Regions from separate parts of the Ruminococcus sp. B05 genome, predicted to be linked through region 1. Evidence: predicted binding sites of a transcription regulator. Region 1 holds the regulator's gene; each other region holds the start of a gene.
What was found. The regulator HrcA, encoded in region 1, represses chaperone genes, less so after heat shock. The targets are predictions, from matches to a motif close to TGTTAGCACTCNNNNNNNNNGAGTGCTAACA.
Positions count from the first base shown of each region.

Region 1 (3,292 bases):
TATCATTCTAAATTTACTGATTTACTACTTCTAATTTGCTACTTTTACCATGCTGTGTCTTACAACACTATCACGGTATGTGTAACCCTTCTGGAATTCTTCTACGACAATATTTTCGCCGACCTCCTCATCTTCTACGTGCATAACTGCATTGTGAAAATCAGGATTGAATTCCTGACCAACAGCCTCGATTGGTTTCACGCCTGCTTCACCGAGAGTTGTCATTAACTGTTTGTAAATTTTATCCATCCCTTCCATGAAAGGATGTGATTTTTCTTCCTCTGACACAGCTGCCAGTCCGCGTTCAAAATTGTCCACGACTGGAAGAATTTTATCTATGATATCTTTCGCTCCTATTTCGTACATCTGTTTTTTCTCTTTATCTGTACGTTTGCGGAAGTTATCAAACTCAGCCATTTGACGAGTGAGACGATCTGTTAATTCTTCAATCTTTTCGTCTTTCTTGTCTTTCTTGTTCTTTTTACCAAATAATTTTTTCTCAGATTTTTCTGTCTCTTCTAATGCTTCATCTTCTGAAATTTCTTCTTCGGATCCATCAGCTTCAACAGCTTCTTCTGTTACCTCTTCAGATTCTTCTTCAACAGTTTGTGCGGCTTTTGCTTTTGCCTCTTCTACTGCTTCTTTTACCATATCTTCCTGACTCATTTTTCCCTCCACCAATTTTATTCTATATCCTGTTCGCTTAAATCTCTACGATTTAAAGTATCCAGTTCACTCTTTAATGTCTGCAATGTTTTCATTACATGTTCATAATCCATACGTTTCGGGCCAATAATACCGATTGTTCCACGCATTCCTTCGCCCAGCTCATAAGTAGCTGTTACAACACTGCAATCTTTCATTGTCTTGACTGGAGTTTCATCGCCAATATAAACTTGTATTCCTGTATTCTTTTCATTTGAAAGAGTTTCTGTAACCAGTTCTGCAAGTTGTTGCTTTTCCTCAAAGGCACTTATTATTTCCTGTGCACTCTGCTTATCACTTAATTCCGGATACTTAAAAATATTTGTCGCACCACATGTATAAATTTCCATATCATCTTCTACATGAATAATATCTGCAACAGCATCAAGCACATCACTGATTACTTTACTATGAATACCGGCCTGCTCTTTTAATCTGGCAATCAATCCAAGATTAATTTCCTCAATAGACATGCCATTGAGTGATGTGTTCAGAAGCATATTCAGCTTTAGCATCGTTTCATTGCCTAACTCTTCATCAACTTCGATAATCTTGTTTTTAATTACATTCCCCGTCATTACAATAACTGCAACAATCTGTTCTGGATCCACCTGTGATAATTGAATAAATTTCAATGTGTTCTTATGGTTGATCGGAGCAGAAATCATGGTTGCATAATTTGTATTATTCGCAAGCACTCTCGCTGCTTGTTTTAATACTTTATCAACCTTATCAGATTTTTCTAATACAACATTTTTCAAATCTGATAATTCTTGTTCCTTATCGGCCATCAACATATCTACATATAACCGATATCCTTTATCCGAAGGAATTCTTCCGGCAGAAGTATGTGGCTGGAAAATATATCCCATATCCTCTAAATCCGCCATCTCATTTCGAATTGTTGCTGAACTTAAATTCAAGTCGGTTGATTTCGAAAGAGTTCTTGAACCTACCGGTTCTCCGGTCTCAAGATAATTCTGGATAATTGCTTTAAGTATAATATGTTGTCTATCTGTTAATTCTATATCCATCTTCTTAAAACCTCCTCTTTCTTTGCTATTAGCACTCCACTTATTTGAGTGCTAACACCTTACAAGTAATAAGATATCACCTTGATTTCCGTTTGTCAACACTGTTTATCATTTTTTTATAGAAATAAAAATTTATTGTATATTTCTATAAAAAAGAAAAAACTCTGATATAAACAATCAAAGTTTTCCTGTTTTTATTAGTATTGATTTTAAAGTAAAAATTCAGATAGTACATAATTGCTGATATCCATTCCTCTGTGAGTAAGGAGCAGATTATCTTCTTTACTTATTATTAATTTATCTTCTTCCAATCTTTTTATTATACTTCCATAAACCTCTTCAATTTCCTTACCAAAAAACTTGTGAAACTTATTTTTTGAAATGCCAGCTGTTTTTCTTAATCCCAAATACATAAATTCTTCCATTTGATTTTCTAAGGTTAAGTATTCGCGTTCTATTTCAATCGCTTGTTTTTGATTAATGTTTTGAATATATTTATCTCGATTCATAACATGATTGAAACGGATTTGTTCTTGTATTTCGGAAGTATTTTTATTTTGAACGGAAATTAGAGATGCTGCACCGGCACCAAGTCCAAGATAATCCACTCTGTCCCAGTATCCAAGATTATGCGTACATTCTTTTCCGGGATATGCATAATTGGATATCTCGTAGCGGTGCATTCCACAACTTTCTAACATTTGAATGGTCATCTCACCCATTGTATATTCATCATCTTCGGAAGGAAGTTTCCAGTCACCCGCATCAAAAAGACCTTTATAATACCACTCATAGAACTTGGTTTCTTCTTCTAATATCAAGCTATATGCAGAAATGTGTTCAGGGTTAAGTGCCGAAATTTTTTTCAGTGTATTTTCCCAGCTTTTTAAAGTTTGTCCAGGAAGTGCTGACATAAGATCAATATTTCTATTCTTAAATCCTACTTGATCAACAGCTTCCCATGTATTTAGAAAATCTTTGTAAGTATGAATTCTTCCCAACATTTTCAATTCTTTATTTTCTGTTGATTGCAATCCGATACTTACACGGTTGATACCTGCCAGTTTATAGCTTCTTAATTTTTCAATGTTTATAGTTCCTGGATTCATCTCCATTGTAATTTCTGCAATAGGATCGATTGTAAAAACCTGATTTAGATTTTCAAAAATCAGGTTCATCTGTTCAGCTGTCAAAAGAGACGGTGTTCCTCCCCCGAGGAAAACCGTCTTTACTATATATTCTTTTGCAAAGTCTTTATAACGATTAATCTCTTTACATAAAGCCTGTACATAAGTATTTAATTCTTCTTTTGTTCCACTTGCGGAAAAGAAATCGCAATAATTACACTTTCTTACACAAAATGGTATATGGATGTATAATTCTAATTCTCTCTTCATATTAATCTTCATCTAATTTCAATACACTCATAAATGCTTTTTGCGGGATGTCTACATTTCCAACTTGACGCATTCTCTTCTTACCTTCTTTTTGTTTTTCAAGAAGTTTTTTCTTACGTGAAATATCACCACCATAACATTTAGCAAGAACATCTT
Region 1 is NZ_RBZR01000001.1:349,620-352,911, reverse strand. It holds gene grpE (nucleotide exchange factor GrpE) at 31-666, opposite strand; gene hrcA (heat-inducible transcriptional repressor HrcA) at 684-1,739, opposite strand; gene hemW (radical SAM family heme chaperone HemW) at 1,949-3,136, opposite strand; gene lepA (translation elongation factor 4) at 3,138-3,292, opposite strand, start outside.

Region 2 (3,292 bases), on a different contig from region 1:
TTACGATGCTCTGTGGTTTTCGGGCACTTTGCGATTATAGGAAAAAATTATCAGCAACAAGGCAGATATCTGCAAGTCTCTGTGCAAAAGAGAATGAAACGGCCGAGGCAGTGGAACGTTTAAAAGAAGAAAATAACGCATTAAAACAAGAGTTGGACAGACAGAAAAAAATGTTGTTGGAGTATAAAGTGAAAGAAGTAGATCCGACTCAGAAGATAGTCTGTTTATTCGAAGAAGGTCTGGATGGGGAAGGACCACGATTTTTAATGAATCAGGTATTAGAAAAACAACATGATATTTGTGCTGTGTTTAACAGACAGCCGGAAACATCAGAAGAAGGAATGTTGTCATATCGCTATGTGATTGGAAGCAAAACATTGGATATGAGATTATTGGTAAAAGAACTGAATTCGCAGTTTCGAGGAAGAGGCGGCGGAAAACCAGAGATGGTGCAAGGTTCACTATTTGGAGATGAAGAGAGCTTGAGAGGGTGGATACAAGAGAAAGGAGAGGCTTTGAGAAATGAATAATAAGCCGATAAAAAATCCGTTTTGGTACGTATTTGGCCCACTGCTTGTTTACTGGATTGTAGGAATCTGTGTTAGTATCGGGACAGCGTGTGTACTGGTAATAGAAAATGTAGATGAATTTGCGAAGGTGATAAGTGGAATTGATACAGGGAGTGCAGATGCTATGACAATGGCAATGCAACAGTGTTCATTACTTGCCATGAAGTTAGAATTAAAATATGCACTTGAGATACAGTGTGTAAAAGCAATCTGTTCCATTTTTGCCTGCTCTGTTTTCTATTTTAAAGATCGTAAACGAGAAAAAGAAGAAAATGCACAGATGCCAGAGAAAGCAACCTGGTCTAAATATATATTTTTGTTAGTGTTTGCAGTTGCATATAATATTGGCGTGAGTTGTTTATCTTATATGGTGCAATTAGTGTCAGGAAATAGTAGTTTTCAAAATACGTCGGCAATATTTTATAATTCGAAATTTTGGCTTCAGATTGTCGGATTGAGTATTCTGGTGCCAATTATGGAGGAATTGTTATTCCGTGGGATTATTTATAAAAGAATGCGGACAAAAACTCCATTTTTGAGGGCGGCAATGTTTTCCGCCATTTTGTTCTCGTTTATGCACAGCAATGCAATACAGATGGTAAATGCACTTGTGTTGGGATTGGTTTTAGCGTATGTTTATGATAAATATGGTTCATTTAAAGCACCGGTGTTTACACATATGATTGCCAATTTGACGGCAGTAATAGGAACGAACACGGGAATCTTTAATGGTTTTGCAAAAAGCCCGGAGATACTTGGCGTTACCGTTGTTATATGTACATTTGTGGCAGCAGTGATGTTCACAATGATCCAGAGAATGGATACAGGTCTTAAACCGGAACAACCGTCTGATAAATCAGACGATTCCCAGAAACCGAATCTGGATATGTTCCGTTAATATAGTGTGAATTAATTGAATATAGAAAATGTTAGCACTCGTTTGAATCGAGTGCTAAAAAGTTGTTGACTTTTGGTCATTCTCGTATTAGAATACTCTTTAGATGGTAAAAATGATACTGCTTACAGAAGAATTGCAGATGGTATCATCCAATTAACTTCAGATTAACAGTAAAATGATTTATAAAAGAGGAGTGTTTACTATGACAATGAAGAAAGGTAGTTTATCAATTGACAGCGAAAATATTTTCCCGATTATAAAGAAATGGGTATATTCAGATCACGATATCTTTGTGCGTGAGCTTGTGTCGAACGGATGCGATGCAATCACAAAATTAAAAAAGCTTGATATGATGGGAGAATATGAACTTCCAGATAATTATAAAGCAAAAATTCAAGTGATTGTAAATCCAGAAGAGAAAACATTAAAATTTATTGACAATGGTCTTGGTATGACAGCTGAGGAAGTTGAAAAATATATTACACAGATTGCATTTTCCGGTGCTACACAATTCCTTGAGAAATATAAGGATAAAACAACAGAAGATGAGATGATCGGACATTTTGGTCTGGGATTCTATTCAGCATTCATGGTTGCAGATGAGGTACATATCGATACACTTTCTTATCAGAATGATGCAACTGCTGTACACTGGGTAAGCGAAGGCGGTACAGAGTACGAGATGCAGGATGGAAATAAGCAGGAAGTCGGAACAGAGATCACACTGTTTTTGAATGAAGATTGTCTTGAATTTGCAAATGAATATCGTGTAAGAGAAGTGTTGGAGAAATACTGTTCATTTATGCCGGTAGAAATTTTCTTAAGCAAAGCGAATGCAGAACCGGAGTACGAGACAATCGATGAGGCGGATGTTCTGGACACAGATGAAGTAGTTGAGCATATCACAGAAGAGCCGAAAGAAGGGGAAGAGGGCGAAGCAAAACAGAAAGCAAAAATTGTAAAACGTCCTGTTTCAATCAGTGATATTCACCCATTGTGGACAAAGAATCCAAGCGAATGTACAAAAGAAGATTACATTGATTTTTATAGAAAAGTATTTATGGATTACAAAGAACCATTATTCTGGATTCATTTGAATATGGATTATCCATTTAACTTAAAAGGAATTTTGTATTTCCCTAAGATTAATACAGAGTATGACTCAATTGAAGGAAAGATCAAATTGTATAACAATCAGGTCTTTATCGCAGACAATATTAAAGAAGTGATTCCTGAATTCTTAATGGTATTGAAGGGTGTGATTGATTGTCCTGATTTACCATTGAACGTATCTCGTAGTGCACTGCAGAATGACGGATTTGTAAATAAAGTCGCAGATTACATTTCTAAGAAGGTTGCAGATAAGCTGAACGGAATGTTCAAGACTGACAGAGAAAATTATGAGAAATACTGGGATGATATCAGCCCATTCATCAAGTTTGGATGCTTAAAAGATGAAAAATTCGGTAGTAAAGTAAAAGATTCCATTCTTTACAAAGACTTGGAACACAAATATCTGACTTTGGAAGATTGCATTAAGGCAAATAAAAAAGAAGATGCTGAAACTGAAGAGACAAAGAATGAGACAACAGAAGGAACTGACGCAGCAGAGAATTCTGAACAGACTGAAAAAGAAAAAACTACTGTTTATTATGTAACAGACGAACAACAGCAGAGCCAGTATATCAACATGTTTAAAGAACAGGGACAGGATGCGATTCTGCTGACACATAATATTGATTCTGCATTCATTACTTATCTGGAGCAGAAACATGAAGATGTGAAATTTATGAGAATTGATGCCGATGTACATGAGTCTTTGAAA
Region 2 is NZ_RBZR01000008.1:75,336-78,627, reverse strand. It holds gene D8Q48_RS08010 (DHHA1 domain-containing protein) at 1-530, shown strand, start outside; gene D8Q48_RS08005 (CPBP family intramembrane glutamic endopeptidase) at 523-1,467, shown strand; gene htpG (molecular chaperone HtpG) at 1,670-3,292, shown strand, end outside.
Region 2: the regulator HrcA is predicted to act here: its motif matches at 1,497-1,527, upstream of htpG (molecular chaperone HtpG).

Region 3 (3,292 bases), on a different contig from region 1:
ATGTAAAAGAAATCAAAGAATTATTGGAAGAACGTGTGGGTGCTCATATCGATAAGATGTTGAATGAGCGTTTGCTTAGCATTTTATCTACAAAAGAGAATGTCAATCTTGAGACTCTTGGTTTTTCAGGGGATGTTGTGAAAGGCTATCAGGCAATTATCACACCAATCGATATTGCAGGAGAGCGTCTTGGAACTTTGTTTATCTACAAGCAAAATGAAGGATATGAGATTGATGATATTATTTTGAGTGAGTACGGAACAGCAGTAGTCGGACTTGAGATGCTTCGTTCTGTTAATGAAGAAAGCGCAGAGGAGACAAGAAAAGAGCATATCGTTCAGTCTGCGATCAGTACATTATCTTTCTCAGAACTTGAGGCAATTGTTCACATTTTTGATGAATTGAATGGAACAGAAGGAATCCTTGTGGCAAGTAAGATTGCGGATCGCGTCGGAATCACAAGATCAGTGATCGTAAATGCATTGCGTAAATTTGAAAGTGCAGGAGTTATTGAATCGCGTTCTTCAGGAATGAAAGGTACTTATATCAAAGTGTTGAATGATTATGTATTCACAGAATTAGAGAAGATTAAAAAAGAAAGAATGTAATTTGAAAGTTCAACCAGAAAGGGTATCAGTATTCTGATGCCCTTTCGTTTTCAGAAAAAAGAAGGATTCATAATTTTCAAAGATGCAGAATAATATAAAGGAGGACCGAAAATGTACGAAGGAAATGCAGTTGCACTGCAAATGATAAAAACAATTTCAGCGGACGGAGTATTTGATGATGCAACACATCGCTGTCAGGTGTTCCGCTATGATATGGAAGAAGATTATATTTATTTAAAATTGAGAGAGAACGATCTTAAAGCGATTTCACTTGATGCAAAATACCAGTGTTATATTTCAACAAGAACAGAATTACTATCTTGCAGCGGAGTGGTGAAAGAACGTTATCAGTCAGAAAATGGTAATATACTGGTATTTCGGATTGAAAACGGGTTTTATGTTTTGGACAGAAAGAACAAATAAATATAGATAAAGAAAAAAAGAAAAATTTATAAACTCTGTTGACAAATAGTTAGCAGAGTGTTATTTTATATTCATGGGTTAGCACTCAAGAGAAATGAGTGCTAATAAATAGCTTTTTAAGGAGGAATTACAATGAAATTAGTACCATTAGGTGATAAAATTGTATTGAAGCAGTTAGAAGCAGAGGAAACAACAAAGTCTGGTATTGTATTACCTGGACAGGCAAAAGAAAAACCACAGGAGGCAGAAGTAATCGCAGTCGGACCTGGTGGTAATATAGATGGAAAAGAAGTAACAATGCAGGTGAAAGTTGGAGATAAAGTTATTTATTCTAAATATGCAGGAACAGATGTAGAGCTGGAAGGCGAGAAATATATCGTTGTAAAACAGAGCGATATCTTAGCAATCGTTGAGGCATAATATAGAAGAATAAGAAGGCGGAGAACATTATCCGCTTTTTAAAATGAGAAGCAGGATTTGCAAGATAGAATTGGAGGAGTTATATCATGGCAAAAGAAATTAAATATGGTGCAGAAGCCAGAGCGGCATTAGAAGCAGGTGTGAACAAACTTGCTGATACAGTAAGAGTAACAATCGGACCAAAAGGAAGAAACGTAGTATTGGATAAATCTTTTGGAGCACCATTGATCACAAATGATGGTGTTACAATTGCAAAAGAAATTGAACTTGAAGATGGATTTGAGAACATGGGAGCACAGCTTATCAGAGAAGTTGCTGCTAAAACAAATGATGTGGCCGGAGATGGTACAACAACAGCAACAGTTCTTGCACAGGCAATGGTTAATGCAGGAATGAAGAACCTGGCAGCAGGTGCTAACCCAATCGTACTTCGTAAAGGTATGAAAAGAGCAACAGATAAAGCTGTAGAAGCAATTGCAGATATGAGCAGCAAAGTAACAAGTAAAGAGCAGATTGCAAGAGTTGCAGCTGTATCTTCAGGAGATGAGTCTGTTGGACAGATGGTAGCAGATGCAATGGAAAAAGTTTCTAACGATGGAGTTATTACAATCGAAGAATCTAAAACAATGCAGACAGAGCTTGACCTTGTAGAAGGTATGCAGTTTGACCGTGGCTATATTTCAGCTTACATGGCAACAGATATGGAGAAGATGGAAGCAGTTCTGGATGATCCATATATTTTGATTACAGACAAGAAGATTTCTAACATTCAGGATATCCTTCCTGTTTTGGAGCAGATCGTTCAGTCTGGAGCAAGACTTTTGATTATTGCTGAAGATATCGAAGGAGAAGCTCTTACAACATTGATCGTAAATAAATTGCGTGGAACATTTAATGTAGTAGCTGTAAAAGCACCAGGATATGGTGACAGAAGAAAAGAGATGCTTCAGGATATCGCTATTTTGACAGGTGGTCAGGTGATTTCAGAAGAGCTCGGTATGGATCTTAAAGAGGCTACAATGGATCAGCTTGGACGTGCAAAATCTGTAAAAGTTCAGAAAGAGAATACAGTTATCGTAGATGGCTGTGGAAATAAAGAAGCTATCAACGGAAGAGTTGAGCAGATAAAGAAAGCAATCGATGAAACAACATCAGATTTCGATCGCGAAAAATTACAGGAAAGACTTGCAAAATTGGCAGGTGGAGTAGCTGTAATCCGTGTTGGTGCTGCAACAGAGACAGAGATGAAAGAAGCAAAACTTCGTATGGAGGATGCTTTGAATGCAACAAGAGCAGCTGTTGAAGAGGGAATTATCGCAGGAGGTGGTTCTGCATACATCCACGCTTCAAAAGAAGTTGCAAAACTTGCTGATGAATTGGAAGGCGATGAGAAAACAGGTGCTCAAATTATTCTAAAAGCACTGGAAGCACCATTGTTCCACATTGCTCATAACGCAGGACTGGAAGGATCTGTTATAATTAATAAAGTCAGAGAATCAGAGCCGGGAGTTGGATTTGATGCATATAAGGAAGAGTATGTAGATATGGTAAAAGAAGGAATTCTTGATCCGGCTAAAGTTACAAGAAGCGCATTACAGAATGCAACAAGTGTAGCTTCTACATTATTAACAACAGAGTCTGTTGTTTCAACAATTAAAGAAGATACTCCTGCAATGCCAGCTGGTGGAGCAGGCGGAATGGGTATGATGTAATAAGCATCCTATCAAAAATAGAAAAGAGCTCGGTAGTTTACCGGGCTCTTTTTCGACATATCAGAATGCAATTTTGACAGGTTAAATAGATAGGGTTATAAAAGAATATTAGCAAAAATAATGGGTATA
Region 3 is NZ_RBZR01000008.1:87,412-90,703, reverse strand. It holds gene codY (GTP-sensing pleiotropic transcriptional regulator CodY) at 1-608, shown strand, start outside; gene D8Q48_RS08065 (hypothetical protein) at 720-1,031, shown strand; gene D8Q48_RS08060 (co-chaperone GroES) at 1,164-1,451, shown strand; gene groL (chaperonin GroEL) at 1,538-3,163, shown strand.
Region 3: the regulator HrcA is predicted to act here: its motif matches at 1,108-1,138, upstream of D8Q48_RS08060 (co-chaperone GroES).